DNA from 2 places in the Oceanotoga sp. genome. Region 2 is predicted to be linked to the other one. Evidence: riboswitches for the same ligand, from Rfam matches in the RefSeq annotation. Region 2 holds a riboswitch; the other holds the start of a gene.

What was found. A riboswitch is a leader RNA that binds a small molecule or an ion and turns the genes downstream of it on or off. The one in region 2 is predicted to bind lysine.
Region 1: linked by a shared signal. The riboswitch ahead of PWP28_RS07765 (aspartate-semialdehyde dehydrogenase) and the one ahead of PWP28_RS10245 (Na+/H+ antiporter NhaC family protein) in region 2 are both predicted to bind lysine.

What each region holds. Positions count from the first base shown of each region.
Region 1 covers NZ_JASUSU010000022.1:2,433-19,278, forward strand. Annotated here, with positions in the region: gene PWP28_RS07745 (ABC transporter ATP-binding protein) at 1-125, shown strand, start outside; gene PWP28_RS07750 (ABC transporter ATP-binding protein) at 125-1,909, shown strand; gene PWP28_RS07755 (TVP38/TMEM64 family protein) at 1,949-2,608, opposite strand; gene PWP28_RS07760 (5'-nucleotidase C-terminal domain-containing protein) at 2,806-5,007, shown strand; lysine riboswitch at 5,097-5,272, shown strand; gene PWP28_RS07765 (aspartate-semialdehyde dehydrogenase) at 5,343-6,335, shown strand; gene lysA (diaminopimelate decarboxylase) at 6,319-7,545, shown strand; gene dapA (4-hydroxy-tetrahydrodipicolinate synthase) at 7,548-8,426, shown strand; gene PWP28_RS07780 (dihydrodipicolinate reductase C-terminal domain-containing protein) at 8,423-9,067, shown strand; gene dapD (2,3,4,5-tetrahydropyridine-2,6-dicarboxylate N-acetyltransferase) at 9,070-9,765, shown strand; gene PWP28_RS07790 (aspartate kinase) at 9,777-10,964, shown strand; gene PWP28_RS07795 (aspartate aminotransferase family protein) at 10,961-12,091, shown strand; gene PWP28_RS07800 (amidohydrolase) at 12,088-13,182, shown strand; gene PWP28_RS07805 (carbon-nitrogen hydrolase family protein) at 13,208-13,984, shown strand; gene PWP28_RS07810 (BglG family transcription antiterminator) at 14,165-16,222, shown strand; gene PWP28_RS07815 (PTS sugar transporter subunit IIA) at 16,252-16,728, shown strand; gene PWP28_RS07820 (PTS sugar transporter subunit IIB) at 16,755-16,846, shown strand, end outside.
Region 2 covers NZ_JASUSU010000036.1:5,293-22,138, forward strand. Annotated here, with positions in the region: gene priA (primosomal protein N') at 1-147, shown strand, start outside; gene hpf (ribosome hibernation-promoting factor, HPF/YfiA family) at 258-797, shown strand; gene PWP28_RS10185 (glutaredoxin family protein) at 821-1,060, opposite strand; gene PWP28_RS10190 (alpha/beta hydrolase) at 1,224-2,153, shown strand; gene PWP28_RS10195 (PolC-type DNA polymerase III) at 2,150-2,710, opposite strand; gene PWP28_RS10200 (DUF123 domain-containing protein) at 2,739-3,137, shown strand; gene PWP28_RS10205 (PadR family transcriptional regulator) at 3,184-3,546, shown strand; gene PWP28_RS10210 (hypothetical protein) at 3,560-4,789, opposite strand; gene PWP28_RS10215 (NAD(P)/FAD-dependent oxidoreductase) at 4,923-6,221, shown strand; gene PWP28_RS10220 (DUF6530 family protein) at 6,335-6,814, shown strand; gene PWP28_RS10225 (hypothetical protein) at 6,858-7,457, opposite strand; gene PWP28_RS10230 (AraC family transcriptional regulator) at 7,564-8,658, shown strand; gene PWP28_RS10235 (PadR family transcriptional regulator) at 8,779-9,246, shown strand; gene PWP28_RS10240 (FAD-dependent oxidoreductase) at 9,243-10,898, shown strand; gene PWP28_RS10245 (Na+/H+ antiporter NhaC family protein) at 10,949-12,562, opposite strand; lysine riboswitch at 12,638-12,811, opposite strand; gene PWP28_RS10250 (GNAT family N-acetyltransferase) at 12,885-13,322, opposite strand; gene rpsO (30S ribosomal protein S15) at 13,483-13,758, shown strand; gene PWP28_RS10260 (polyribonucleotide nucleotidyltransferase) at 13,855-16,044, shown strand; gene PWP28_RS10265 (pitrilysin family protein) at 16,047-16,846, shown strand, end outside.

The sequences.
Region 1 (16,846 bases), on a different contig from region 2:
AAGATGGTGAAATAAAAGAAATTGGAACACATATGCAATTGATAGACAAAAAAGGAAAATATTATAATATATATTTACAACAATTTAAAGACTTTATAGAAGAAGAAATTGATGAGGTGATATAATGGCCTATAATGCAAGTAAATTAGATGAAAAAACGATAAGAATGTCTCGAAAAGAATTATTTAAAAGATTATTTTCATATTTAAAACCATTTAAAAAAACAATTATATTGATAACATTTGTTATGATAATAATAATGTTTGTAAATCTATTAAATCCATACATATTAAAGATATCTATAGATAATTACATAAAAAATTCTGATGTAAAAGGTCTTTTAATAATTGGGATAATTGGAATAATATTGAATATAATATCTTCAATATTATCTAGATATAGAATAGTAACAATGGGAGATATAACAAATAAGATAGTAGTGAATATAAGACATGATTTATATAAACACATACAAAAATTATCTTTTGATTTTTTTGATGAAAGACCTGTTGGAAAAATATTAGCGAGAGTAATAGGCGATATAAATTCATTACAAAATTTTTTCCATTCAATAATAGTTAATTTTTTTCCGGAAATATTGACCATAATAACAGTGACTATAATAATGTTAATAATGAATTATAAATTAGCAATAGTAACTTTATTAGTAATTCCATTGCTAATAATTACTTTGGCAGTAATTCAAATACTTGTTAGAAAAAGATGGGAGAACTTCAGAAAAAAAAGGTCTAATTTAAATTCATACACACATGAAGAATTTTCTGGAATAAAGGTAATACAAGCTTTTAATGCAGAGAAAAAAGCAGAAAATACATTTTTTAATTATGTAGATGAAATGGTAAATTCATTTATACATGCAGTAAGATTACAAGATTTTTTAGATCCTGCAATCTTTATTTCTCAAGGAGTTGGATTGGTGATAATATATACATATAGTTTTAATCTAATAAAAAATAATCAACTAACAATAGGAGAATTATTTGCATTTACATGGTATATGTCTATATTTTGGAGACCTATATTCAATATAGCTAATTTTTACAATAATTTAATAACAAGTTTTTCAGCAGCTGATAGAGTTTTTGAAATATTTAATATAAAACCATCAGTTAAAGATACAAAAGAAAATAAAATGCCTGAAATAAAAGGAGAAATTGAATTTAAAGACGTGAATTTTTCCTATGATAGAGAAAAAAAGGTTTTGAAATCTATAAATTTTAAAGTAAAAGAAGGAGAATCAATAGCACTCGTAGGTCCAACTGGAGCTGGAAAAACTACTATAATAAATTTGCTGAGTAGATTTTATGATCCAAGCGAAGGTCAAATACTTGTAGATGGTAAAAATATAAAAGATTATTCAATAGAAAGTTATAGAGAACAAATGGGAATAATGTTACAAGATACATTTTTATTTTCAACTACAATAAAAGAAAATATAATTTATTCAAACCCAAATATAAATGAAAAAGAAATAGTAAAATCATCAATAGCTATTGGTTCTCATACTTTCATACAAAATTTAGAAAAAAAATATGATACAAATGTAAATGAAAGAGGAACAAGATTATCAGTAGGTCAAAGACAATTAATTTCTTTAACAAGAGCTATGATAGCAAATCCAAAAATATTAATACTTGATGAAGCAACTTCAAACATAGATACAGAAACAGAACAAAAAGTCCAGCAAGGAATAAAAGAACTATTAAAAAATAGAACATCTTTCATAATAGCTCATAGATTATCAACTATAAGAGATTGTGATAAAATATTTTATATAGATAATGGAGAAATAGAAGAAATGGGAACACATATGCAATTAATGGAAAAACAAGGAAAATATTATGAATTATATATGACACAATTTAAATTTTTAAAAGAAGGAGTATAAAAAAAGTTGGAATTAATTCCAACTTTTTTTATTTTAAATTCAAATATTATCTTTAATTTTTTGAGTCACAAAATGAAGTAAAAAAATACTTCCAATTATAACTATAAATCCTATTATAGATAAAGTTTTCCCAGTTAAAAATCCTTTTATTATATCAGCAGCTAATGTATACAATAAAATATTTGGCATCATAGTAATCCAAGTCCAAAAAGCATATTTATAAAAATCAACTTTAGTCAATCCAAAAATATAATTCATTAAATTAAATGGAAAAATAGGAATTAACCGTGTAATTGCTATAAAAGTAGTTCCTTTTGAGGCAGTTAATTCGTATATTTTATTATAATTAGGTTTTTTAGACAAAAAATTTTTAATAGAATCTTGAGCAAAATACCTTGAAATTAAAAAGGCAAAACAAGCTCCCAATGTAGAGGAAAAAGAATTAATAAAAAAACCATAAAAACTTCCAAAATTAATAGAAGTTAAAACAAACAATATAGAACCAGGAACAGCCATTATAACAGCAATAATGAATATTATTGAATAAATAATAAAATTATTATTGGAGAAAGAATTAATGAAATTAAGTAAAATATTCAAATATTTCTCTACATCCATAGTGCTTCCAATGATCATAAAAAACAGAACTATTGATATTAACAAAATAGGTTTCCATAGTTCTCTAAAAAAGTCTTTCATAAAAAATACTCCCTTAACGAAAATATGATATATAATAGAATTATAACATAGAGATTAATAAAAAATATGGAATAAAATAAAAAATTTTAAAATTGTATAGTTGATACACTCATAAGGTTAATGTATAATTAATGTATATCAATTAAAAATATACTAAATTATAATATTATTCTAATGAAAATAAGGGGGAGATTTTTATGGCAAAGAAAAATAATAAAATATGGCTAATATTATCTATAATAATAGTTATTATATTGATAATATTATTCTCTGTATTAAATATGAATTCAAACAAGGAAGAACAGATAAAAAGTCAAAATGAAGATACAAATCTCCAAAAACTCTATGAAGATGATCAAAAAATAAATAATGAAATAAGTGATGAATCCACAGATGATAAATTAAAAATTGATGAAATAACTGATGAGTCTACAAATATACAACAAAAAATAGAATATTCAGATAACGGCAAAAAAATAAATATGATAATAATAGCTACGAGTGATATACATGGAAGATTTATGCCTTATGAATATGCTATAAGAAGTGAAAATAAAAAAGGATCATTAGCTCAAATTTCTACAATAGTTAAAGAAATAAGAACAAAAAATCCAAATACAATAGTTGTAGATGCTGGAGATACAATACAAGATAATTATGCTGATATATTTATAAATGAAACAAAAAATCCTATAATAGAAGCTATGAATTACATAAATTATGATGCTTGGATACTTGGAAATCATGAATTTAACTTTGGTATAGAACCATTAAAAAAAATAATTAAAGAGTTCAAAAATGAAGTAATTTCATCGAATATATATGATGAAAGTGGTAATAGACTTGTAAAACCATATACAATATTAGAAATAGAAGATGGAATAAAAATAGGAATAATAGGAACAACCCATCCGGATATAATGAAATGGGATAGAGAAAATTTAAATGGTTATACAGTTACAGATCCAGCAATAGAGACAAAAAAAATAATAAATGAAATTAAAGAAAATGTAGATTTTATATTATCTGTAAATCATATAGGAATGAAAACAGATGAAAAAGATATTACAGGAATAAAAAATATCCTGAATAAAAATCAAGAGATAGATGCACTTATATTTGGACATGACCATAAGAAAATTCAATCATATTATTATTCAAATGGTCAAATATATGAAAAACCACAAAATCAAATTAAAGAAAAAATGATTCCTATAATAGAGCCTGGAAAATGGGGAGAAACCTTAGCAAAAATAGAAGTTACTTTCACAAAAGAAAATGGAAAATATGAAATAAAAAATAGAGAAGAAGATATAAAAATAAGTTTAATAGACATACAGACAAAAGAAAAAACAATAGAACCGGATCCGGAAATTGTAAAAATATTAAAACCATACCATGAAAAAGCCTTAAAAGATGCTGATACAGTAATAGGAACTTTAATGGGAGGAGATCTTGTAGAACCAAATCAAATAGAAAATATACCTCAAGTATGGCTTGAACCATCAGCAATGATAGATTTAATAAATAAAGTTCAAATATACTATGCAAACAAATTAACAGAACAAAATGTTTTTATATCTGCTGCTGCTGCATTTAGAGAAGATGCAAATATAAAAAAAGGATCTATTACAAAAGCTGATATATCAAAAATATACAAATTTGATAATACTTTATATGTATTACAAATGACAGGTAAACAATTGAAAGAGTATATGGAATGGAGTGTAGAGTTTTATAATCAATATCAGAATGATGATTTAACAATATCTTTTACTCAAAGACCCGGATATTTGTATGACATGTTTACAGGAATAAAATATCAAATAGACATATCTCAACCAAATGGAAATAGAATAAAAAATTTAAAATATATGAATGATGAAGAAATAAAAGAAAAAGATAAAATAAATATAGCTGTCAATAATTATAGAGCTAATACACAATTATTGACTCCAGGGATAATATTTCAAGAAGAATTACCAAAAGTAATAGCAAAATCAGACTATACAACTTTATTAGAAGATGAAAATATAAGAGAAATGATAATAAGATATATAAAAGAAGAAAAAAATGGAATAATATTTCCAACAAAAGATGATAATTGGAATATAATAGGAAATAATTGGAATTTAGTAAAATGGCATAAAATGATGAAATTAATAGAAGATAAAAAAATAGAAGTAGATCCTTATACATCCGTAAAATGGGAAAATATAAAAGATCTTGCAAAAAATATAATCTTAAAATATAAAGTTATAAAAGGTGATTGGTTATTAAAAATTTCAAGAATGTATGGAATAGAATATATGAAAATAGCCGAAGAAAATAACATAAAAAATCCAGATTTAATATATCCAAATCAGATATTTACAATACCTGAAAATTATATTGAATAATAATGAAAAATATTTCAAAAAATCATATGTTAAAATTTAAGTAATGAAAAAGTCAAAATACTATGTTATTTATATATACATACAAGTAAATAAAAAACGGAGGCGCAATCGAGAAAAGTAAAATCATGGAGCATTGAGAAAAGCTTTGAAATGATTTGAAAGGCGAGATTGCCGAAGAAAATAGAATTCTCAAACTATTTTTTGGGTGTATGATAAACAATCATACAACTGTCACGAATCAATTTCGTGGAGAGCCGTAAAAATCATATAAAAATATTTTTTATATAATAAACTCTCTACGTTAATCGTAGAGAGTTTTTTTTGGAGGTGTAAAAATGAAAATAGCGGTAGTTGGTGCAACAGGAGCGGTTGGGGAAAATATGGTAAAAATATTAGAAGAATTAAAAATAAAAATTGAAAAAATAGATCTTTATTCAAGTTTAAGATCAAAAGGGAAAAAAATAAAATTTAAAGAAAAAGAAATAATTGTAAAAGAATTAAATCAAGAAAGTTTTAATGAGGAATATGATTATGTATTATTTTCTGCAGGAGCATCCGTATCAAAAAAATATGCTCCTATTGCTGCAAAACATGGAAGTGTAGTGATAGATAATTCATCGGCTTTTAGAATGCAAAAGAAAATTCCACTTGTAGTTCCTGAAATAAACAAGCATTTATTAAAAAAATATAAAGGAATAATATCAAATCCAAACTGTTCTACTATACAAATGGTATTAGCTTTGAATCAAATACAAAAAAACATAGGAATAAAAACGATAGTAGTATCAACATATCAAGCCGTTTCAGGTGCTGGTAATCTTGCAATAAAAGAACTTATTGAACAGTCAGGAAATATAAAAAATGATAAAAAAATATTTTCAAAACAAATAGACAAAAACTTAATACCAATAATAGGAGAAACATTAGAAAATGATTTTACAACAGAAGAAGAAAAACTTATAAAAGAAACAAATAAGATATTTAATTCAAAAATTCATATTATTCCTACTGCAATAAGGGTACCGGTTATTTACGGCCATTCAGAAAGTGTTTATATAAAAACAAAAAAAGATACAAATAAAGAAGAAATAAAAGAATATATATTAAAATCGGAGCATGTAAAAATATATGAAAATGATTTATTGACCCCTAAAGATGTTGAAAATAGTAACATAACATATGTAAGTAGAATTAGGCAAATAAAAGAAAAAGAATATGCATTATGGATAGTTGCAGATAATTTAAGAGTTGGAGCTGCAACAAATGCTATAAGAATAATGTTAGAGCATATGAAAATAAATGGTGTTGATCATGAAGAAAATATATAATGCTATAAAACAAATAAATAAAGTTGAAAAAACTCCATATTATATATACTCTCAAGAACAAATAGAAGAAAATATAAAAAATCTTCAAGAAGCATTTAATTGGGCAGATTTCAAAGAATATTTTGCAGTAAAAGCTACACCTAATCCTCATATATTAAAAATAATGAAAAATAAACAATGTGGTGTTGATTGTAGTGGAATAAATGAAATAAAACTTGCAAAAATGGTTGATTATAAAGGTCAAGATATATTTTTTACTTCTAATAATACAACAGAAGAAGAATATAAATATGCAATAAAAAATGAATGTATAATAAATATAGATGATTATAAACATATAACCATGATAAAAAAAATAAAGCAAAAACCAGAAACAATAAGTATGAGAATAACCCCACTTCTAAAAGTTGGAAATGGAATAATAGGAAATCCTGAACAGTCAAAATTTGGCAATACTCCAGAACAGATAAAAGAAGGTTTAAAACAAATAAAACAAATTGGAATAAAAAAAATTGGATTACATACAATGATGGTATCAAATGAATTAAAAATAGAAACTTTGTTAAAAGTATACAAATATATATTCGATTTTGTAAGTCAAATAAAAGAAGATTTAAAAATAGAATTAGATTTTATAAATTTAGGCGGTGGAATTGGATATAACTATGAAAATAGAGAAAAACAAATAGATATTCAAAAGCTTGGCAAAAAAACGCAAGAAATATATTCAAAAAGTTTTAAAAAATTTGAAAATACTCCAAAAATATATATGGAAAGTGGAAGATACATAACAAATAATGCCGGATATTTAATAACTAAAGTAATAAATATAAAAAAAACATATAAAACATATATTGGGGTAGATGCCGGAATGCAAAATCTTATGAGACCTGGAATGTATGGAGCATATCATGAAATAGAAATAATAAACAAAGATTTAGAACAAAGAAAAGAGAATATACAAAAATATGACATAGTTGGATCATTATGTGAAAACAATGATAAATTTGCAATAGACAGATTATTACCAAAAGTTCAAAAAGAAGATCTATTAATAATAAAAGATGTTGGAGCACATGGTTTTTCAATGGGATTTAATTATAATGCTAAATTAAAATCAGCAGAATATCTAATAGAAAAAGATAATATAAAAAAAATAAGAAGAAAAGAAACATTTGAAGACTATATACAAACTATAATGGAGGTATAAAAATGTTTAAAGGCACAGCAACCGCGTTAATAACACCTTTTAATAAAGAAAAAGAATTAGATATAAAAAACTTTGAAAAATTAATAAATGATCAAATAGAAAACAATATAAATGCACTTGTAATACTTGGTACTACTGGTGAATCGCCAACCATAAATGAAAAAGAAAAATATGAAATAATAAAAAAAGCTATCGAAATAACCAATAAAAAAATACCAATAATAGTAGGAACAGGATCAAACGATACAAAAAAAATTTTAAAAAATAATAAAATAGCTGAAGAATTAAATGCTGATGGATTATTAATTGTTACCCCATATTACAATAAAACTACACAAAATGGACTATATGAAAATTATAAATATATATCTCAAAATACAAAATTACCTATAGTACTATACAATGTACCATCAAGAACAGGATTAAACATAGAACCTAAAACTACAATAAAACTTTTGAAAAATATAGAAAATATAATAGGAATAAAAGAAGCAAGTGGAAATATATCTCAAATAAATAAAATATTAAATGAAAAGCCTAAAAATAAATACCTTTACTCTGGAAATGATGATCAAATAATACCTATAATGGCTAATGGTGGTGATGGAGTTATATCAGTTATATCAAATTTAATACCGAAACAAATATCAAAAATGACAGAAAATATTTTACAAAAAAAATATGAAGAAGCATTAGAAATAAATAATAAATATTTAAATTTAATGAATATGATGTTTGAAGAAGTAAATCCAATACCGATAAAATATGCTATGAGTTTAAAATATAAAACAGAAAACACATTAAGATTACCATTAATATCTGTTACTAAAGAATTAGAAGAAAAAATAAAAAAAGAAATGAAAAGAGTTGAAATAATATGAAATATGGATTAATAGGGTATAAAGGAAAAATGGGAAATTCGATAAAAAAGTTGATGGATGAAGAAAATCACCAACTTGTATATAAATTAGATAAAAACATAGAAGAAGAAATAGATATACCTCAATTAATAATAGATTTTTCAAATAAAAGCCTTATAGATAAGGTAATAGAAAAAACACAAAAATATAAATCAAAATTAATAATAGGAACTACAGCATTAGAACAAAAAGACATAGAAAAATTAAAACAAATATCTCAAAATACAGCTATAATACAAAGTTATAATTACTCTATAGGAATACAATTATTAATAAAAGCAGCTCAAATGATAAACAAACAAACACTAGATTGGGATAAAGAAATATCAGAAATACATCATAGATTTAAAGTAGATAAACCTTCAGGAACGGCAATAATGATAAAAAATTCTTTAGACCAAGAAATAAATATAACTTCTAAAAGATTAGGAAATGTATTTGGAGAACATGAAATAAATTTTTCTTCTCTTGAAGAAATAATAACTATAAAACATCAAGCACTTACAAGAGATGTATTCGCAAGAGGAGTATTAAAATCTGTAAATTATATAAAAGATAAAAAAAATGGATATTACACATTCAAAAATGTTATGGAGGGTTAAAAATGGACTCATTTCAAATAATAGAATATATATCAAATTCAGAGAAAAAAACACCTTTAAAAGTTTATCTAAAAGGCGACTTAAATTTTTTAGAAAAAGAAGAGAATTATTATGGTGATGAAAAAAATGGAATATTATTTATTGAAGAAAAAATTTTTCAAAAAATATATCAAGAAAATAAAGAAAAAATAAAAAAATTTAAAATAGAATATGATAGAAAAAATTCAGCTATACCACTTGCAGATTATTCAAAATATAATGCAAGAATAGAACCTGGAGTTAATATAAGAGAAATGGTTGAAATAGGTAGTAATTGTGTGATAATGATGGGTGCTGTAATAAATATAGGGGCAAAAATAGAAGAAAAAACAATGATAGATATGAATGTAGTAATTGGAGGAAGAGCACAAATAGGAAAAAATTGTCATATAGGAGCCGGAGCTGTAATAGCTGGAGTTATAGAACCACCAAGTGCTCAACCAGTGATAATAGAAGATAATGTGTTAGTTGGAGCGAATGCAGTAATATTAGAAGGTGTAAAAATAGGGAAAAATTCTGTAATAGCTGCAGGATCTATAGTTACTAAAAATGTTGAAGAAAATACTGTAGTAGCAGGAGTGCCAGCAAAAAAAATAAAAAAAATAGACATAGAAACAAAAAATAAAACTCAAATAATGGAAGAACTCAGAAATTTATAGGAGATGAAACAATGAATATAATAGTACAAAAATATGGTGGATCATCTGTTGCTGACAGTGAAAAAATAAAACAAATAGCAAAAAAAATAAAAGAAAAGATAAAAGAAAACAATAAATTAATAATAGTAGTATCGGCTATGGGAAAAACTACAGACAATCTCCTCAAATTATCAAAAGAAATATCCAAAAAACCAAATCTTAGAGAATTAGATATGCTTTTAACTACAGGAGAACAAATATCTGCCTCATTATTATCAATAGCATTAAACGAAATAAAAATAAAAGCAAAATCTTTAAATGCATATCAAGCTGGGATATATACAAATAATGAATACAATCACGCAAAAATAGAAAAATTTGATACAAAAAATATATTAAATCATTTAGAAAATTATCAAGTACTTGTTATAACAGGATTTCAAGGAATTAATCAAAATGGTGATCTAACAACACTCGGAAGAGGTGGCTCAGATACATCAGCAGTAGCATTAGCTTCCTCTTTAAATGCAAAATGTGAAATATATAGTGATTACCCTGGTATATATACAATAGATCCTAAATTATATCCGAATGCAAAAAAAATTAAAAAAGTTAATTATGATGAAATGTTAGAAATGTCAAGACTTGGCTCAAAAGTATTACATTATAGATCTGTTGAAATAGCCAAAAAATATAAAACAATAATATATTGTGGAGCAACATTTAGTGAAGAGGAGGGCAGTTATATAATGCCAGGCATAGAAGACTCAGTAGTTACAGGATTAAGTGTTGACAGAGGTCAAACACAAGTTAATATAATAAACTTACCAATAAATTATAGTTTAATAAATGAAATATTTAAAATAACAACAGAAAAAAGTTTCAATGTAGATATGATATCCATAATAAATGCAAATGATAAAATAAATGTTTCATTTAGTATAGTTGAAAATGATAAAGCAGATATGGACGAATTTTTAAAAACACATTTAAAAGAATTTAAAGATGTGAAATTAAGCTATAGATATAATTTAACAAAAATATCTGTAGTTGGAGTTGGAATGAGAAGTAGCAAAGGAGTTGCAATGAGATTTTTTAAATCATTAGATAAAATACCTATAACTCTTGTAACAACATCAGAAATAAAAATATCTGCTTTAATAGATGAAACAAATTTATCAAAAGCGATAAAGAATATAGCAGAGGAGTTTAGCTTATGAATTATTTAAAAATGTATGATTCATTTGATATAGAAATTCAAAATACAGATAGAATGTATATATATGATATAAAAGGGAATAAATACATAGATACTTTTTCTGGAATAGGAGTAAATGCATTTGGCCATAGCTATAAACCATTAATAGAAACAATGGAAAATAAAATGAAGAAGTTTATACATATATCAAATTTAATTTTAGATAAAGAAATACTTCAAGTAAGTGAAAAAATATCAAAAAGAGTGGATAAAAAATCAAAAATATATTTCTCAAATTCTGGAGCAGAAGCAATAGAAGCTTCTTTAAAAGCAATAAAAAAAATATCAACGAAACAAAAAAATAAAATAATTTACTTTACAAATTCATTTCATGGAAGAACACTAGGAGCTTTATCAATAAATGGATTTGAAAATCTAAAAAAACCATTTTATCCATTATATGAAAATACTGTAGAATTACCTTTTAATGATTCAAAAAAATTAAAACAATATTTTGATAAAAATGCAGAACAAATAATAGCTTTATACATAGAAACTATACAAGGATCAGGTGGAGTAAATCCAATAAATCAAGAATTTGCTAATACTATAAATGACTTAAAAGAAAAATACAATTTTGTATTAATAGCTGATGAAATACAAAGTGGACTTGGAAGAACAGGAAAATTTTATTCATATGAAAATTTTAATATAAAACCTGATATAATAACATCAGCAAAAGCACTTGGCGGAGGATTACCACTTGGTGCAACAATATTCACAGAAAAATATGCAGATATATTACAAAAAGGAGATCATGGAACAACATTTGCACCAAATCCAGTAGCTATAAGTGCTGCAAACTATCTCATAGAAAATATAAACGAATTGATGCAAAATGTAAATGAACTATCTCCTTATTTTATGAATAAATTATCAAAGCTCTCAAAAGTAAAACAAATAAGGGGAAAAGGATTTATGATAGGAGTAGAAATAATAAAAGAAGATCCTGAATTAAAACAAAAAGCTTATGAAAATGGAATATTATTAAATATAATAAAAAATAAAACTATAAGATTATTACCTCCTTTAAATACTACAAAAGATGAGATAGATGAAATAATAAAAAAATTGGAGAGTGTAATATGATAAAAAGTGCTGAAGAAATAAGGCATCATCTTCATATGAATCCTGAAATCTCATTCGAAGAAAAAGAAACTACAAAATATTTAAAAAACCAAATAAAAGCTCTTTCGAAATACTATAAAAAAGAATTAAAAATATATACACCTTTGGAAACGGGATTAATAGTAGAATATAGTTATGGAGAAGGAAATTACGTACTATATAGGGCTGATATAGATGCATTAGAAATAAAAGAAACTACAGAATATGAATACAAATCAAAAAATGGAAAAATGCATGCATGTGGACATGATGTACACACATCTATACTCTATGGACTATTAGAATACTTATTAAAAAATGAAATACAAAAAAACATATTATTATTATTTCAACCCGGAGAAGAAACTGGTGGTGGAGCTTTAAAAATACTTCAAACGGGAATATTAAAAAAATTTTCAATAGAAAGAGCACATGCTCTTCATGTAACAGATGAATATGAAAAAGGGACATTATATACCAATGATGATATACTATTCTCATCTGCAATGGAAGTAAACATAGAAATTATTGGTAAAGCTGCTCATTGTGCATTTCCTGAAGATGGTATAAATGCAATGGAAGCAATGATAAATTTAATACAAAAAAGTAAAACAATAGAAAATCCTGAAAAATATATATTTGCAATGGGAAAATTAAAATCTGGTAATATAAGAAATGTAATACCAGAAAAAGCTAAAATAGAAGGAACAATAAGAACAAAAAAATCTAAAAATGCTGAAATAATATATAAAGAAATAGAAAAAATATTAGAAGAAATAAAAAACGAAATGAAAATAGATTATAAAATTGAAAAAGGCTCATTTTATAAAGAAGTAAAAAATGATGAAATATTATATCAAAAAATTATCAAAAAAATACCTGAAATTAGAAAATGTGATTACAAATTTACTGGAGAAGATTTTGGATTTATCAGTCAAGAATATCCATCAATAATGTTTTGGTTGGGAACTAAAATAGAAAATCATTATGGACTTCATTCGCCAAATTTTTTGCCAGATGATCAAAATATAGAAATTGGTAAAAATTTTTTAATAAAAACATTAGATATATAAAGGAGGCTTAAAAATAAAATTATCAATAGTTCAAATGTATTCTAAATTCAATGATATAAACCAAAACTTAGAAAAACATATACAATATATAAAAAAAGCTCATGAGAATAATTGTGACACAATATTATTCCCAGAGTTATCATTAATTGGTTATGATCTTAATCAAATTAGCAATTATAAAAGCACATATGAACAAGAACAAATATTAAAAGAACAAGCATTAAAGTATCAAATGAATATATTGTATGGAACTATTCATGAAACAAATGATAAAAAATATATAACACATAAATTAATAAACAAAGATAAAGAAGAAAAAATATATAAAAAAATACACTTAGGTAAAAATGAAAAAAAATATTTTAACGAAGGAAATGAAATTCCAATATTCCAAATACAAAGTAAAAAAGAAAAAATATCAATTGCTTTTGGAATATGTTATGATATGCATTTTCCTGAATTATCTTCAATATATGCAAAAAATAATGTAAAAATAATATTTTCGCCTCATGCATCATATATAAATGCAAATATGAGATTAAAAATATGGAATAAATATATGATGGCAAGAGCATATGATAATCAATTATACATAATAGCTTGTAATAACATATTTTATAAAGATGATCAAATATTGGGAGGTGGAATAGCTGTTTGGAATAAAAAAGGTGAAATAGAAATAAAAGAAGAAACAAATAAAGAAAAAATGATAATACATAAAATAAATCCATTCCAATATGAAGGAAAAAGAAGTAATTACTTAAAAGATAAAAAATATGAACTATACAAAAAATACATATAAAAAGACAAAAAATGAAATAGAGCTATTTTATATTAAATAGCTCTATTTTTATTTAATCGCTTATAATTGGTCTTTTTGGTGAATTTTGGAATAGACTATAAAAAACCTTCCAAAAAAATGGCAAAAGAATGTAAATTGACTGTAACCTAATTTACAACTATAATTAAAACGGTGATCAAAATGTTAAATCAAAGAGAATTAGAAATAATTAAATTTCTTATAGAAAATAAAAAAATAAGTTCTGAAGAACTTTCTGAAAAATACAATGTATCAGAAAGAACTATAAGACAAAATATAAAAAATATAAACGATTTTCTAAACATAAAAGGACTATCAAAAATATATACAAAAAATAGTCTTTATTTTATGGATACAGATCAAGACTTTCAAAAAATACAAAATATATTTTATGATATAAGATTATTAACTCAAAATGAAAGATTAGATCTAATGGAATTATATTTATGTTTAGAAGATAGTTTAAACCTTACAAGAATATCAGAAGAACTTATGGTATCAAGAACAACGATAAAAAATGATTTCAATTATTTGATGCAAAAATTATTAAAATATAATATACATTTCAAGTATTCACAAAAAATAGGTTATTACATAGAAGGAAATAAAAGTACTTTGAATGATTATATATACAACAGATTAAATAAATTTTGTAAATATTTTATAAAAGATAATATAGAAGACTCATTTCAAAATAAAATAAATGAATTATTTCTTGAAAAATTACCTAAAAATATAAAAATAAGTATAAAAGAATTTTTGAAAAATATAGAAAAAAAATTACAAATAGAACTCACAGTTGAATCATATAAAATAATATTTTTAAAAATAATATTGATAATGCTTAAAAAAAATTGTGACATAGAAAATAGAGAATTATATGAAAGTTTTTTGAAAGATACTCAAGAATATAAAATAATAGAAAAAGATATAAAAATCTTATCAAAAAAAATAAAATATGAATTTACAAAAGAAGAAATACTTGAAATAACTGACTATATAATGGGAATGACAATATCGCATAATAACGATTATTTTCTTGAAAATTGGATACATGTTGAAATATTGGTTAAAATGTTAATAAATACATTCAATAAAATGTCAGAAATAGACATAAGTAATGACAAGATATTATTCGATTTTTTAATATATCATATAAAACCTACATTGTATAGAATAATGAGAGGGTTAAAATTAGATAATATGATAATAGAAGACTTTGTGATAAAAGAAACTCCTGTTATAGAAAAAACAAAAAAATTAATAAAGATAGCAGAAAAAAACTTAAAAATAAAATTTCCAGAAGAAGAAATAATATTATTAGCTTATCATTTTAAAGCGGCGATACAAAGAAATATAAACAAAAAAAATGTGAGAATACTACTAGTATGTGGACTTGGTTATGGTACATCAAAATTATTAGAAAAAACAATATTAGAAAATTTCAAAGTAGACATAATAGATACGATACCAAATCATAAGCTTCAAGATGCTTTAAAACAATATAAAAATATAGACATAATACTAAGTACGATAAATATAAATACAAAAACGGAAAAACCAATAATAAAAATAGATCCTTTCAAAGAAAATGATGTAATAGAAAAATTAGATGAATACAAAATAGAAAGAAATCATTCGAAAATAAAAATAACAGAAATATTTGAAATAATAGAAAGTTCACAAAAAATAAAAAACAAAGAATTACTTGCCGAAAGATTATATAAAAAATATCCAAATATATTTATAAACAATTTAAAATCAAATGTAAAAAATATATCAAATTTTATAAATGAACAAAATGTAAAAATAATTCAAAAAGCTGAAAATTGGGAAGATGCTATAGCAAAAGGTGGTGAACTACTACCTTTAAAAGGAATAAAAAAACAAGACTATATAAATCAAATGCAAAGAATAGTAAAAGAATACGGTACTTATATCGTATTTGATGAAGGTGTAGCAATACCACATGGTTCTATCGAACCAGAATTAAAAAACTTTGTAATGAGTATTTTAGTCTTAAAAGAACCGGTATACTTTCCGGATGGCCGAAGTGTAAATATATTATTTTGTTTTGCGACAAATAATAAAAATTCTCATATGTTCTTTTTAGATGATTTATTCTATATGATGAGAAATCTAAATATTAGAGAAGAATTTACAAAATTTAAAGAAGAAAAACAATTAATAAATTTCATAAAAAAAATACTATGTGATTAAAAAACCTCTAATAAAAAGGAGTCAAAGAAATGTTGGAAATATCAAATTTACTAAATGAAGATTTAATACTATTAGACTTAGAAGCAGAAGATTGTGAAGACGCCATAAAAAAGATGTCAAGTAAATTAATTGAAAAAGGATATGTAAAAGAAAGTTATAAACAAGCAATACTCAAAAGAGAACAAACATTTCCTACAGGATTAGACACGGGAGAAATCAAAATAGCTATTCCACATACAGACTCAACACATGTAATAAAACCTGGAATATTTGTAGCGAAATTAAAAAATGAAATAGAGTTCAAAGACATGGGAAATCCATCTAATAAATTAAAAATAAAAATGGTATTCATGCTTGCAGTAAAAGATCCAAAAGCACAAGTACCAGTGCTTACAAAATTGATGGGAATATTTTCAGATCAAGAAGGAATAAAAAAAATATATGAATCAAAAACAGAAAAAGAATTATTAAATTCAATATTAAACACAATTGATTCAAAAAAATAAAACACAAAGTATGGGGAGGAAGAAATATGAAAAAAATAGTTGTAGCATGTGGTTCAGGAGTAGCAACATCTCAAACAATAGCATCAAAAATTGATAGTATGTTACAAGATGAAGGAAT
Region 2 (16,846 bases):
GAACCATTAATATATAAATTGAGAAATAAATATAGAAAATATATAATGATCAAAGAAAAAGTTGATAATATAAGACTTTTAAAAATACAAAAAAAATACAACAGAAACCTTATTATACACAGCAATCCTCCAACTACATTATTATAAAATTTGACGTTTAATGTTAAAAGTGGTATAATCTTAATAAGTAATTAAAAAAACATTTGAAAAATTAATAAAAGATATAGTTATATAGCATCAATCACGGAGGTGATTTTATGGATTACAAAGTATTTACAAGGGATATACAACTTACTGAAGCAATTGAAAGCTATATCGAGAAAAGAATGCAAAAACCAGACAGATTATTAGTTAAACATGAAGATCTTGTTTCAACAGCAGATTTTAGAGTTTCAAAAGAAGGCGGTATTTTTAAAGTAGAAATAACAACACATTTTAAAGTTTTTAATAAGATAATTAAGGTAGAAGAAAGATCTGGAGATTTATATGAAGCTATAGATGATGTCACAGATGCACTTGAAAGAAAAATAAGAAAATTGAAAGCTAAACTCCAAGATCATGAAAAAGATGTACAGCCGAATAAAACTTTTAAAGAAGATAAAAATGAAGAACATGAAGAAAATTTTGCAAGGATAAAAAGACATGATTTAAGTTTGATGTCAAGTGAAGAAGCAAAATTACAAGCTGAAATGTTGGGACATCAATTTTATGTATTTAGAAATTCAGAAACTGATGAAGTTAATGTAATTTATAAAAGAAATAATGGAACTTATGGTTTAATAGAATTTATAGGATAAAAGGGGGTTTTCCCCCTTTTATTTTATACCCCCAGTAATTTATCAATTTTATTTTTATCGAAACCAACTATAACTTTATTTCCAATTTCTATAACTGGAACGCCCATTTGACCTGATTTTTTTACCATTTTTTCAGCAGCTTTTTGATCTTTAGAAACATCGATGTTTTTAAAATTCAATCCTAAAGATTTAAAATAGTTTTTTGCTCTACTACACCAAGGACAAGATGGAGTCGAATAAACAGTTATTTTTACATGTTGCATAAAAACACCTCCTATACCTACACAGGGTATAAAATATTATAACATCTAAATATAATTCTTATTTTAATTAAATGTAAATTATAAATTATATAATATAATTTGAGTATTAAAATAAACTCGATTTAATTCAAATAAGATAAATATTTTATATGGGGGTAAAAATATGATATATGATTATGAAAAAACTCCTGTTGAATATTCTATAAAGAGTGAACAGGACTATGAAGTATATAAATTCAAAGCAGTTTATAATGAAGAGCATTATAAAGAAAATAATTATCAATATGTACATGTATTTGAACCTTATTCAAATATAAAAGGGGATATAATATTTGTTCATGGTATTGGACCAAGAAATATAGAATATTTAGAATGGTATGCCAGATATTTTAGAGAAAATGGCTTTAGAACATCTGTTGTTATATTACCGTATCATTTAAATAGGAAACCTTCAAATATGATAGCTGGAGATCCTTTTTATTCTTCTGAGCCTGAAGAATGTGTGAAATTATTTCATAATTCTGTTAAAGATATAAGAAGAACAATAGACTTAATAGAATGTTTTAAAGGATATAAAAAAGATAAACTATATTTAATGGGGGTTAGTTTTGGTGGGATAATAGGTACAATGTCTCTTGCTTTAGATAAAAGAATAAAAAAAGGAATTTTAATGATAACTGGAGGTAATTGGAGATGGATAAATTTTTATTCTCCATATACACAAAGAGTCAGAGATGCATATGAAAAATACGGAAATTCTTTTGGATGTAGAAACGAAGAAAGCTGCATAAAATACAGAAAAGATGCATTATCTTTAGTTAAAAAAAATATATCTTCAATTGAAGATATATTTAATAAGACACCTATAACTTGTTATCATTATGATCCTTTAAGTTATGCAAAGTTTGTGAATCAGGATGTTCTATTTATAAGGGGAATATTTGATAAAATAATACCTCAAAGGTCTACAGATGAACTTATAGAATTATTACCAAATAAAAAGGTAAAGAAAATACCAACAGGACATAAAACAAGTATATTATTTAAAAAAATAGTTGGAAGTTGGGTTATTAATTATTTGGAAAAGTATTAAAAACCAGTATATAAAATTCTCTGTCTCATCTTAAAAAAAGCTTGGGTTGTTAGAATTACATCACCTTCAGCTCTATGTCGTGAAACATTTGTAGATATATTTAATCTATGGCAGATTATATCTAAATTATGTCTCGTTTCACCTTTAAAGACTTTATGAGACATTTTTATTGTATCTATTACAGGATTAAAAAGTTCATCTTTTCTACATAGTTCAAGTTCTCTATTCAGAAATGCTATATCAAATTTAGCGTTTTGAATTACGAGAATACCAGTGCCAATAAAATTTAATAAATCATCACTAATTTCATAAAATTTTGGAGAATTTCTAACATGTAAATCAAAAATACCATGAATTTTTGATACATAATAAGGTATAGGAATTTCTGGATTCAATAAAGTTATAAATCTATCTTTTATGATATAATCTTTATCATCGTCTGTGATATTTATCTTATAAATAGCTATTTCTACAAGTTTATCACCATTTTTAGGTGAAAGACCTGTTGTTTCAGTGTCGAGGATAAAAAATTCTTTATTTTTTAATAAATCTAACATATAAAACTCCTTTCTATGAGGTGAATTTATGAATAAAGGTACATATATAATATTATTAAAATTAAAAAATGAATTAAGTTTTGAAATAAGAAAAAAGAAATATATATTAAATCCTGGAATTTATGCGTATGTTGGGTCTGCAATGAAAAATTTACATCAAAGAGTTGGACGACATATAGATTATAAATCAGGTAAATACAAAAAACATTGGCATATAGATAATTTACTTGATAAAGGAGATGTGCTTTTTTCTTTTATTATACCAGATGGAATATATAGAGAAGAAGAAATTTCTAAGAAATTATCAGAAAAATTTCAATATATAGATGGATTTGGAGCTTCAGATTTAAAAGTGAAATCTAATTTATTTGTTATAGATGACAATGAAAAGTTTTTTTTAGAAATAAAAAATATTATAATTGATTAAAAAATCAATTATAATTTTTAAAGACTTTATTAAGAGGAGAATGAATATGAAAAGATGCAATAATGTTTTAAAAGGTAAAGGATGGCTAATGTCAGCTTTTTTACTTTTAATAATAGCTGAAAAACCCATACATGGTTATAATATAGGAAAAAAACTTGGAGAATTTGGAATAAATCTAAAAGGAGTAAGTAATAAAGGAAGAATATATACTTTTTTGAGTTCTTATGAAGAAGAAGGTTATATAGAATCAAATTGGGATACTCAATATTCTCCACCAAGAAAGATATATAATATAACTCAAAAAGGTTTAGAATATTTGAATAGTATAGAAGAAGAAATAGTAATTATGAAAGATTATCTTGATCATTTTAGTGATAGATTGGCAAATATAAAAAACAAGCAGGGATAATTCCCTGTTTGTTTTAATTATTGTATAAATATTTTAATGTTATTATTAAATCTGAAGATTTGCTTATATCAAAATTTATATCTATAATATTTTCTTTAGAATTATTTTCAATATTGGATATATTATTTCCAAATTTTATAGATTCAATACTCATTCCCAAAGAATCTGATAATATGGATACTTTTTGAATTTTATCATCATAATTATAAATCGATATTTTATATTCCATAATTCTTGTTGATTGTGATTTGAAATTTTTATCTGAAATTTTTTCTATCTTGTATTTCATATTCCAGCTTTCACCTAAAGATAATCTTATCAATTCATCTTTGGCATAATTATCTATAAAAGATTTTTTTAAAGGAAAATCTATATCATCAAATTTTTCACTTATAAAAACTTCACCAGAATTTATGTCTAATCCAAGTCCATTATAATCAGCGTTTTCTATTAATCTATATTTAAGCATATTTTTTGAGCCATTACTTGAGTAAGGTGTAAAATTTATTAAATTTCTGTCTTCATAATTTATTATATCTTTTTCATATAGATTTAAAATTATTTTATTAGAATCGATTGAAAAATCTCTTAATTCTACTGTATAAATATCATTGTTTATATTTTCTGAAAAATTCGAATCTCCCATGGCAGATTTTGAAAATGTTTCTACATTTCTTACTTGCGAATAGTAATAGTTTGGATCAGAATTAATATTTGTACTTATCAAGAATGTATAACCTTTACCTTTATAATCACTGTTTATTTCGATACTTCTTTTAAAATTTCCATTACTCTTCAATTCATAAAAATTTTTCCAATTTGCATCGTATTTAAGTCCAACATAAACATCTTTATCTGATGAAATATTTAATATTTTATTAGAATTGAAAACTTCAAAATCTTCTTTTAAAATTTCTACCCAACTATTAATTTTATTATTAAAATAAATTATTTTATTAGAATCGTCTACTAAATAATAATTATTTTCAATTTCTTTTAATGTATTGTAAGAATAATCTTTTATATCAATGATTTTAAATTTTGGAGAAAAATCTTCATATGATACAGAATATCCATTTGAACCTATTACCCACATAATTTCTGCATTATTTTCAATTTTATGTTTGCCTGGACTCATTTTAATGAAATTAACTAAACCATCTTTAAATATAAAATTATAATCTTTTGAAAAAGATAATAAAGCTATTATTAGTATAAAAAAAGTAATTAAAGCTCTTTTCATGTTACCCCTCCTCATATTTTAATAAATTAGAGTAATTATACATTATTTAACTTAAAAAAATCTGAAACAAACGAAGCAATTTTATGATATAATGTTTTTTGTGTTTTTATTATAATTTCGGAGGTGTGCAACTATGAAAAAAGTTGCTGTTATAGGTTTTGGTGCTGCATCAATAGGATTTATAAAGGGCATTATGGAAAATGGAAAAATAGAAAATATGAAAGTTGATATTTATGAAAGAGGTAAAAATATCGAAACCTCTGGTTTTGGAGGTTTAAAGTATGATGGTAAAATTTTTGTATCCAAAAACATGGGTGGAGATCTTGAGATACCAGAAAAAATACAGAGAGATGTTGTGAATTTTTTTCTTGAAAAAGCTGAATTAGCTAAAAAAATCAATGGAAAATATGAGTATGATGAAAATATAGAACATGGAAATTCATTTGAAGATGATGATTTATATAAAACTTTTTATAATAAAGGTTTTGAGCCTATAAAATCAGAATTTTATCATATAGGAACAGATATTCTTGTTGATACTGTTAATAGAATATATGAAGAATTTTCAAAACATGAAAATATAAATTTTATATTTGATTCGAATATAAAAAAAGTAGAAAGAAATGATCAATTAATAAAAGTATATAATAAAGACGAAATAAAAGAGTATGATGATATTGTAATAGCAGTAGGCAGAAGTGGTCATAAATTGGTTAAACATATTATAGATGATAACCCTGAATTAATATTATCTAATAATAAAGTAGATCTTGGAATTAGATTTGAGTTACCTGATCATATAGTACAAGAATTAAATGATAAAATGTATGAATTCAAAATAAAGCTCAAAACTAAAACAGGATATACTGTGAGGACTTTTTGTAATAATCCTTCTGGTGAAGTTACTGTTGAAAAATATGATGATTTTGTAACTGTAAATGGACATGCAAATTCAAAAAATAAGACAAAAAACACAAATTTTGCGATATTAGTAACACATTCATTTACAGAACCTTTTAATGATCCTGTTGGATATGGAACATATATATCAAAATTATCTAATATTTTGGCAGGAGGAAATAAAGTTATATTACAAACATACGAAGATTTTAAAAAATCTAAAAGAACAAAAAAAATAGGTAGAGTAGAGCCTACTTTAAATCAAAATAATTATATACTTGGAGATTTAAACCTTGTTTTTCCTAGAAAAACAGTAGAATCTATAATAGATTTTATGGAAACTTTAAATGAAATTGTTCCAGGAATAACTTATTCTGATAATCTCTTATATGGTGTAGAAGTTAAATTCTATGGAAATAAAGTTAATACAGATTATTTCAATAATGTAAGAATAATAGGAGATTGTTCGGGATGGACAAGATCTATAACTTATGCAACTTGTCATGGTGTAATCGAAGCTAATAAAATATAAAAATAATGCCTTTAGGCATTATTTTTTTTTGATTGACAATTATTTATTTTTTTGATATAATATTTAGTAATTTACTAAATTAGTAAATTACTAAAATAAAAAGGAGAATTATTATGAAAATACCAGTAAATTTAAAACACAAACCAGTTATTATTTCTGAGAATTATGAAAATATTGATGGAAGAAAAGCATATAATACCGATGCAAAAGGCCTATCTTTGGGATTAGCTCAATGGAATGATAGAGGAAAATTAGATATATCTGCTAAAGTATGGAGACATACTGGAGAAAAATGGTCAAGACAATCAGAGGAATTGCCGATTCATAGAATTCTTGATTTAGCAATTTTAATATGTAAAACAAAATCTTATTTTGGTGAAGCTTATAAATTTCCAAAGTTTTATGATCCAGACAAAGATTTGATAGATAGAATAGGATTACAAGGAGATGCGATGAATGTTTCCATATGTAAGGATAATCCAATGATTGATGAAGATATTAAATTATTTATGCAATCATTAAGTGAAGATGATGAAATATTAAGTGAAAGATTAAGAGTGTTATCTAATATATTAAAAGAAATGGGATATTAAAAAAAGCCAAAAATTTATTCAAATTTTTGGCTTTTAATCTTTTTTAGCATATTCTTTTTTTAAAATAATCATTTTTTAAACAAGAATCTATAATATCTGTATTTTCTAATAAAATTAGATTTTCTTTTTCGATATCCCATTTTTTTGAAATAAAACTAATTATAGAATTATTATTGAAATTAATATAAGAATTTTTACTATGAAAAATATAATTAAAATAACTTTTGTCAAGTGAAGCAAATTCAAGTTTTGAATTAATTAATTTTTCTGTAAGATAATTTTCTGATATTAGTATAAAATCATTTGAAGATTGTTTAATTATAGAAACAGCTCTTTTGTCAATTTTAAACTTATTTTCTTTAAAAAAAGAAAATTTTTTTCTTGAGTCAAATTCTCTTATACATTCATTCCAGTAAAATATACTATGCCCAGAATAATGTGATAAGTTATTCAATATTCTTTCGAAGAAATTCATCTTTAAATTTCCCGATTCTACATTATTAATTATTTTTTGAAGTATACCTTTATAAGATAACAAGTCTTTATCATATCTTTTTAACAATTCAAAAAAATAATCTCTTAAAAATAAAACATCTGGATTTTTATCTATAAATCCATGATATTTAACTAAAAAAACCTTCATTTCATTATTCCTCCTCTAAAACACCATTCTAATAAGATTATATATTATAATATGATATAATTGTATAGTTATATTATCATTTTTATAAAAATATTGAGGTGGAAATATGATAAATGATAAAATAAAAAAGATATGTGAATATACTTTCTATATGACTGATTGTGATACTTATATTTTCGAGGAAAAGACTCAAATAGTTCTTTTATATGATGGATTTAAATATAAAAGTATAATAAATTCAAATATAATAAAAATTTTAAAAAACACTGACAGATATTTAAGTATAAAAAAAATAAAAAATAAAATTTATTTGATTGGATATTTTAAGTATTATGAATCATATATTATAGTTAAAATAGATGAAAGAGATAATCATAATTTAAATAAATCTGTTTTGTATTATTCAATTTTTTTGAAAAATCTTATTGAAAATAATCATAATATTATAGAAAAAATATATGAAAATACCCTTTTGAATTATAATTTTGATAATGAATATAATGAAATAGAAGAAACTATAGAAACCGAAACAGAAAAATATTTTTTTAATATGGAAGATAAAATATTTAATAATTTTAAAAATAAAAAATTTGATGAAGTTAAAGAAGATTTATCTTTTTTAATAGAATCAATAGAAAATTTGAACTATAATAAAAATGAATTTAGACTTATAAAAAATTTATATATCATTTTAATATCAGATTTAATAGATATAGCGATAGATATATTTAATGAGAAAAAGTTATTTTATGATTTATTATATAAATATATGATAAAAATAGAATCTATAAAAAATATGACTATTTTAAAACTAAATGCAATAAGTTTTATTGAAGATATAAAACAAATTCAAATACATCATAGCACAAAAAAATATAGTTTAAAAGTAAAAAAAATAATAAAATATATAGAAAAAAATTTAAATAAAAATATAAAATTAGAAGAAATTTCTTTAAATATAGGAATATCTAAAAGTCATATGTGCAAAATATTTAAAAAAGAAATGAATAAAACTATTAATGATTATATAATAGATAGAAAAATAGAAAAAGCTAAAAATCTTTTAAAATATACAGATTTAAATATAAAAAATATATACTCAGAGATTGGGTTTAATGATCAAAGTTATTTCAGTTTTATTTTTAAAAAAAAAGTAGGAGTTACTCCTATACAATATAAAAACAGTAATCATATAATTTGATTACTGTTTTTATTTTTTAAAATGTAATAATAAGTATAAAGAAAATTAATTAAAAAAATATTTTTTTATTATAAAATATATTGAAAACGATATATCGTTAACGATATTAAGAGGTGAAATATGAAAAATATTCCATTTATAAAAGCTACTATTTTAAATTATTTGTATTCTAAAAAAGAACTTACTGGATATGATTTTATGAAATTTTGTTCGAAACAAAATATAAAAATCTCTCCTGGAAGTGTTTATCCTCATTTAAAAAAATTAGAAAATGATGGTTATATAAAGTATAAAAAAGAAGGAAAGAAAAAAGTATATACTTTTACAGAAGAAGGATTGAATTATTTTAAAAGTTTAAATATATCAAATGAATTAATAGATAAGACATTTAATAAAGTTCAATTTGTTATAAATTGTAATTGTGAAAATGTGAACTATGAAATTAAAAATAATATAAAAAATCTTATTAAAGAACTTTCTGATTTAGATTGGAAGAAAAAAAATGATATTTTAAATTTTTTAGATAAAATAAATATACTTGAAAAAAGTATAATAAAATTTTTGAATGAAGGGAGTAATCAGATATGAAAGTTGTTATAGTTGGGGGAGTAGCTGGAGGAGCAACAGCTGCAGCAAGATTAAGAAGATTGGATGAAAAAATAGAAATAATTATTATTGAAAGGGGAGAGCATGTAAGTTTTGCTAATTGTGGATTACCTTATCATATAGGAAATATAATAAAAGAAAGAGATCAACTATTATTAGAAACTCCAGAAACATTTAAAAACAAATTAAATATAGATGTAAGAACCAAAAATGAAGTTATAGAAATAAATAAAATTGATAAAAAAATTAAAGTTCAAAATTTAAATAATAAAAATATTTATTTTGAAAATTATGATTATTTAATTTTATCTCCTGGTGCTAAACCTATAAAACCAAGAATTGAAGGTATTCAAAGTGAAGGTGTTTTTGTTTTAAGAAATGTTGAAGATATGGATAATATAAAAGAATATATAAAAAATAGAGAAAAAATTCTTGTTGTTGGTGGAGGATTTATAGGTATAGAAATGGCTGAAAATTTATTACATATAGGTAAAAGTGTTGAAATAGTTGAAATGGCCGATCAATTAATGACACCTGTTGATTATGAAATAGCTTCTATAATTCACAATCATTGTAATGATAAAGGCTTGAAATTAAATCTTTCAAATGCTGTTACTAAAATAGAAAAGGAAAATAATTTTTTAAAAGTTTTATTTTCTAATGGAGAAAGTAAAAACTTTGATGTAATTATAATGTCAACAGGTGTAATACCTGAAAAAGAATTGGCTTTGAATTGCGGTTTAGAATTGGGTAATACTGGAATAAAAGTAAATGAATATATGCAAACTTCATGTGAAAGTATATATGCCGTTGGTGATGCTGTTGAAATTAATAATTTAATAAGTGGACAAAAGAACCTTATACCTCTTGCAGGTCCAGCTAATAAACAGGCAAGAATAGCAGCTAATAATATATATTATGGAAATAAAGAAAAATATAAAGGTGCTTTGGGCACTTCTATTGCTAAAATATTTGATATGACTATCGCATCAACTGGGTTAAATGAAAAAAGACTAAAAGCAATGAAAATAGATTATATTAGTTCTATTACCAATTCAAAGTCTCATGCCGGATATTATCCTGGTGCTTCTCTTATAACTTTAAAAATTCTTTTTAATAGAGATGGAAAGATATTTGGTGCTCAAGCTGTTGGAGAAGATGGAGTCGATAAAAGAATAGATGTTATATCAACAGCGATAAAAGCTGGATTAAAAGTTTGGGATTTAGAAGAATTAGAATTAACCTATGCACCGCCTTTTGGTTCAGCAAAAGATCCTGTTAATTATGCAGGTTTTGTTGCTAATAATATAATCAAAGGTGATATAGAAGTTATTGATTGGGATAAAATTAAAGAAATTGAAAATCATATTATATTAGATGTCAGAAATAAAGATGAAATAAATGATAATAATATAATAAAAGAGGGAAGTTTTATAAATATTCCATTATCTGAATTGAGAAAAAATTTGAATATGCTTGAAAAAGATAAAACTTATATAACTTATTGTACAATGGGATTAAGAGGATATATTGCATATAGGATTTTAAAATTGAATGGTTATAAAGTTTATAATTTAAATGGTGGATTTAGAGTTTATTCAAACGCAAAAAAAAGTAAAAAAATGCATAAATAAAAATAAAAAAGAGTTAGTTCAATATTAGTGATATGAACTAACTCTTTTTTTTATTTTGATATATTTTTAGAATATTTTTTTTCTGTTTTAATATGTAATATTTTTACTGCAAAATATAAGGTGATAAATCCAAAAATCAAACTAATGGATCCTGCAATTAATAATCCAAACTTAGCTAAAAAACCAACTATTAAAAAACCTGTAAATGATATTATTGCAACTGTGGTTGCATATGGAAATTGAGTTTGAACATGATCTATATGATGACAACCTGCTCCTGTTGAACTCAATATGGTAGTATCTGATATAGGTGAAGCATGATCTCCATATATTGCACCAGAAAGAACACCAGATACCATAGGAATTATTAAATCAAGTCTTCCTGTATGTAAAGCCATAGGGATTGCTATTGGAATGAGTATACCAAAAGTTCCCCAACTTGTTCCAGTTGAAAAAGATACAATTCCAGATATTATAAAAAATAATGCAGGCATTATTTCTATAGGGAAATTATCACTTGCAAGACTTACGATATATTCTCCAGTTTGAAGATCGTTTCTTATAATAGATCCTATTGTCCATGCAAATATTAATATTTTTATTGCTGGTAGCATCATTTTAAAACCTTTATAAGATAGAGAACCAAACTCTTTAAAATTTATAGTTTTTCTAATTAAAAAATAAATTATAGTAAAAATTAAAGAAATTAACCCACCCCAGAATAATGCAAAAGCAGAATTCATATTTTCGAAAGCTACTGCAAGATTATTTTCTCCGCCAAATAAAACAAAATCTCCTGTATAAAGCATAAAAGATATTATAGATATAATTAATACGAGAACCGGGAGAACTAAATCAATAACTTTACCATTTTTACCAGGAATAACATCCATTTCAACTTCGTTTGATGCATCTTTATTACCATTAAATAAATCATTATTAAATTCAGCATTATATTCATGTTCATACATAGGGCCAAAATCAAATTTTTTAACGCTTATTAGTATAACCATAAAAATTGTCAAGATTGCATAAGAATTAAAAAATATAGAACTTAAAAATACATTATAAGGATTAAAATTAGAAAGTTCACCTGTGCCAACTCCTGATTGAGTTAATTGTGAAATAACCTCTGCAACCCAGCTTGATATAGGTGCAATTATACAAATTGGGGCAGCTGTTGAATCTATTATGTAAGCTAATTTAGCCCTAGAAATATTATGTTTATCAGTAACAGGTTTCATTACAGTTCCAACTGTTAAAGAATTGAAATAATCATCTAAAAATATTAAAATTCCGAGTAAAAAAGTTGATAAAGAAGCACCTTTTTTTGAATTTATTTTTTTAGATGCCCAATTTCCATAAGCAAGAGCACCACCAGCTCTTGATATCAAAGCTACCATTATTCCAAGAATTATTAAAAATAATAAAATAAATAAATTCCAAGAATCATTAAATGATTCAAAGGATTTAAAATTAGAAAATTCTAAATTATCCCACATTAATTTTATTATTTTTACAAAAGCATCTATAATATTTCCCTGAGTGACGATTAAAGCACCAGATAAAATTCCAGCAAAAAGTGATAATAAAACCCTTTTAGTTAAAAAAGCCAAACCAATTGCCACGATAGGTGGAATTAGAGACCAAAAACCATAATCCATAAAAAAACAACTCCTTCAAAAAATGATAAAATAAAAGTGCTTCTCCTGTGGAGAAGCACTAATTAAATGACAAATTAGCTGAACGGCTCTCCACAAAAGTGTGACAATTATAAAGATATTTTCTTTATAACCAGAAGTATGAGTTGAGGAAAACTCATATTCTTCGGCACTATCGCCTTTCATCTAAATCATATCTTCCTCAAGATTTCAATTTAGATTACTGATCTTTAGTGCTCCTCCGTTCTTACAAACATATTAACTTCGTACAGATTATAACATCAAAAAAAAATAATTCAATTAAATAAATGTAAATAAGGTAACTTTATAAATATTTTTCCATTTTTAAATGTTCAATTCCAGCTTCTAAAAAAATATCTGAAATAGATTTATAACCCAATTTTTCATAAAATTTTTTTGCAGAAAGTTGAGAATTCAAAGTTATCTTTTTTACTTTTCTTTTCAATAAATCACTTTCAATATAGTTAATAAGTTCTTTCCCGAGACCTTTTTTTCTGAATTCATATATAGTTGCAACACGTTCGAGTTTAACTTCAGAACTATTTAAATATCTTACTCTTGCAGTACAAACAGGATTTTCGTCATGTATAAGAACATAGTGAATACAACCTGCATCTAAACCGTCTAATTCAAGATTTGGTGGTACATTTTGTTCTTCGATAAAGACTTTTTTTCTAATATCATAAGCCATTTTAAAAAAATCTACATCTTTAAATAAAAAAGAAAAAATAGAAATATTCATAAATACACCTCAAACAATAAAAGTTATTACTATAATTATAACATAAAGTTCATTGACACTTTATTATAAAATATTGTATAATTATATTACCTTTACTCAGTTTAGTGGATTAAATACCCTTTACTTGGTTTTAGGAATAAAATTTGGGAGTGATATTAAGATGGCTAGAGGATTAGAACAAGACTATAAGAAAGAACTTATAGAAGAATTTAAAATTAATCAAAAGGATACAGGATCTGTTGAAGTTCAAGTTGCTATTCTTTCTGCAAGGATAAAACATATAACCGATCATTTAAAAAAACATCCTAAGGATTTTCATTCAAGAAGAGGTTTGATGTCAATGGTTGGAAAGAGAAGAAAGATGCTTAAATACTTGAAAAAGGAAAAACCAGAATTATATCAAGAAATGATAAAAAAACTTCAAATAAGAGGATAATCAAAGCGGGGTAGAATAACCCTGCTTTTTTGTTATTAAAATCAATAAAATATGGTAGAATATAATGAAATGAATTAATACAGAGAGGTGAAATGAATGAAATTTTGGGAAAAAGAAATATTCGGAAGAAAACTTAGAATCGAAAATGGAAAAATGGCTAAACAATCACATGGTTCTATCTTGTTGACTTTTAACGAATCTACAATATTATTAACCGTTAATGCATCTGAAACTGCTAAACCAGGAACAGATTTTTTACCTTTAACAGTAGATTTTAAAGAAAAATTTTATGCAATAGGAAAAATTCCTGGTGGATTCGTTAAAAGAGAAGGAAGACCATCTGAAGAAGCTATTTTATCTTCAAGACTTATAGATAGACCTATAAGGCCTTTATTTCCAAAGGATTTTCATAATGAAATACAGGTAATATCAACTGTTTTTTCTATGTTAAATGATGATTCTATTGAAACTTGGAGTATAGCAGCAGCTTCTCTTGCTTTGAATATATCTCCAATACCTTTTAACGGTGTTGTAGCTGGTGTTAGAGTAGGATTGATTGATGGAGAATATATAGCTTTTCCAACTCAAGAACAACTTTCAAAATCAGAAATAGACATAGTTGTTGCTGGTTCAAAAGAAGCTATTACAATGGTTGAAGGAGAAGCACATGAAGTTAGTGAAGAAATTATGGTTGAAGCATTGAATTTTTCTCATAAGGCTATAAAAGAAATAATATCTATTCAAGAAGAAATTATATCTGAATTTAATATAGAAAAATGGGAAGTTGAAGTGCCAGAATATCCTGAAGAGTTTATAAATGATTTTAAATCTTTAATAAATAAAGAAACTCTTTTTGAAGCGCTTATGGTAGAAGGTAAAAAAAATAAAGATAAAAAACTAAAGGAATTCAAGGATTCAGTATTTGAAAAGTTTGAAGAATTATATCTTGATAAATGGACAGAAGAATTTTATCTTGAAAAGAAAAGTTATTTAAAAGAAACTTATGAAGAAATATTTAAGAAACTCATGAGAAGATCTATAGTAGATGATAATAAAAGAGCCGATGGAAGAAAGATAGACGAAATAAGACCTATTACATGTGAAATAGGAGTCATTCCAAGAGTTCATGGTTCTGCACTCTTTACTAGAGGAGAGACTCAATCTTTAGGAATAACAACACTTGGAGCACCTATGGATGTTCAAATGGTTGATACTATTTTTTCTGACGAAGATAAAAGATTTATGTTACATTATAATTTTCCACCATTTTCAACTGGAGAAGTAAGACCTTTAAGAGGCCCAGGAAGAAGAGAGATAGGTCATGGTCATCTTGCAGAAAGATCACATAAAAATTTAATACCTTCAGAATCTGAATTTCCATATACAATAAGAGTTGTATCTGAAATATTAGAATCAAATGGTTCATCTTCTATGGCTACAGTATGTTCAGCTTCTTTGTCCATGATGGATGCCGGAATACCTCTAAAAAAACATGTTGCTGGTGTTGCCATGGGTTTAATATTTGAAGAAGATAAAAATGTAGTGTTAACTGATATTCTTGGAATTGAAGATCATTTAGGAGATATGGATTTTAAAGTTACTGGAACGAGAGAAGGAATAACAGCTTTTCAGATGGATGTAAAAGTTGATAAAGTAAATGAAGAAATAATGCGTGAAGCTCTTGATAGAGCTAAAATTGCAAGATTAAAAATATTAAATTTAATGTATGATGCTATATCTGAACCAAGACCAGAACTTTCTCCATTTGTACCTAAAATAAAAACCATTACAATACCAGTAAACAAAATTGGAGATGTCATTGGACCTGGTGGAAGAATAATAAAGAAAATAAATGAGACATATAATACAGAGACATCCATTGATGATGAAGGAATTGTTAAAGTTAGTGGTATGGCTGAAGATATGGTAGATAAAGCAATAAAATATATAACAGGTCTCGTATCTGAAATAGAAAAAGGAAAAGTATATGAAGGAAAAATAAAAAGAGTAGAAAAATACGGAGTTTTTGTGGAAGTTTTGCCTGGAAAATCAGGATTATTACATATTTCAAATATGTCAAAAAAACCAACTGAATTAAAAATTGATGATAAAATAAATGTAGAAGTAATAAGTATAGAATCTCAATCTAAATTCCAATTAAAAGAAGAAGGATATGAAAAACCTAAACGTGCTCCAAGACCAGAGAAAACTTCAAATGATAAAAATGATTCAAATAATGATGAAAAAAAAGATAAAGATATAGAAAAAGAAAATGGGGGTAATTAATTTTGTACAGTTTACATAAAATGAAAAATGGCATGGATGTTATACTTCTCCCAAGAAAGACTATGAGAAGTGCTGCTGTTATGTACTGTGTAAAAACAGGTTCTTCTCATGAAAAAGAAGAAATAGCTGGAATATCTCATTTTATAGAACACACAGTTTTTAGAAAAACTAAAAATAGAAATAATATAATGATAAAAAAACCTCTTGAAGAAGTTGGTGGAAGTTTAAATGCTTTTACTACAAGAAACATGACAGTTTTTTACTCAAAAGTTCCAAGTATAGAAATAGAAACAGCTATAGATATACTTTCCGATATAACTTTTAATGCTACGCTCATAGATGAAGACATAGAAAAAGAAAGAAATGTAATACTTGAAGAAATTGCAATGTATGAAGATGATCCAGTAGATTTAACTTTTGAAAATCTTTCTAAAAATATTTTCGATGAAGATTTTGCAAGACCTGTTATAGGATATAAGCATACCGTTAGAGAATTAAATAATAGAAAACTTTATCCTTATTACAAAAAACATTATAATCCTTCAAATACAATAGTTGTAGTTTCTGGAGGATTTGATGAAGAAAAAATATTGAAAAAATTTAAAGAGATGAATATTGGAGAGTCTGGTATTAATAATGACTTTAAAAGTCCGATATTAAAAAAAGAAGATATATTAATAAAAAAGACAAAGAAAGAATTATCTCAAAATTATATAATAAATGCATTTAAAGCTCCAAATAAAAAAAGTGAATATTATTATCCAAGTCTCATATTGAACACTTTATTAGGAAGTGGGATGAG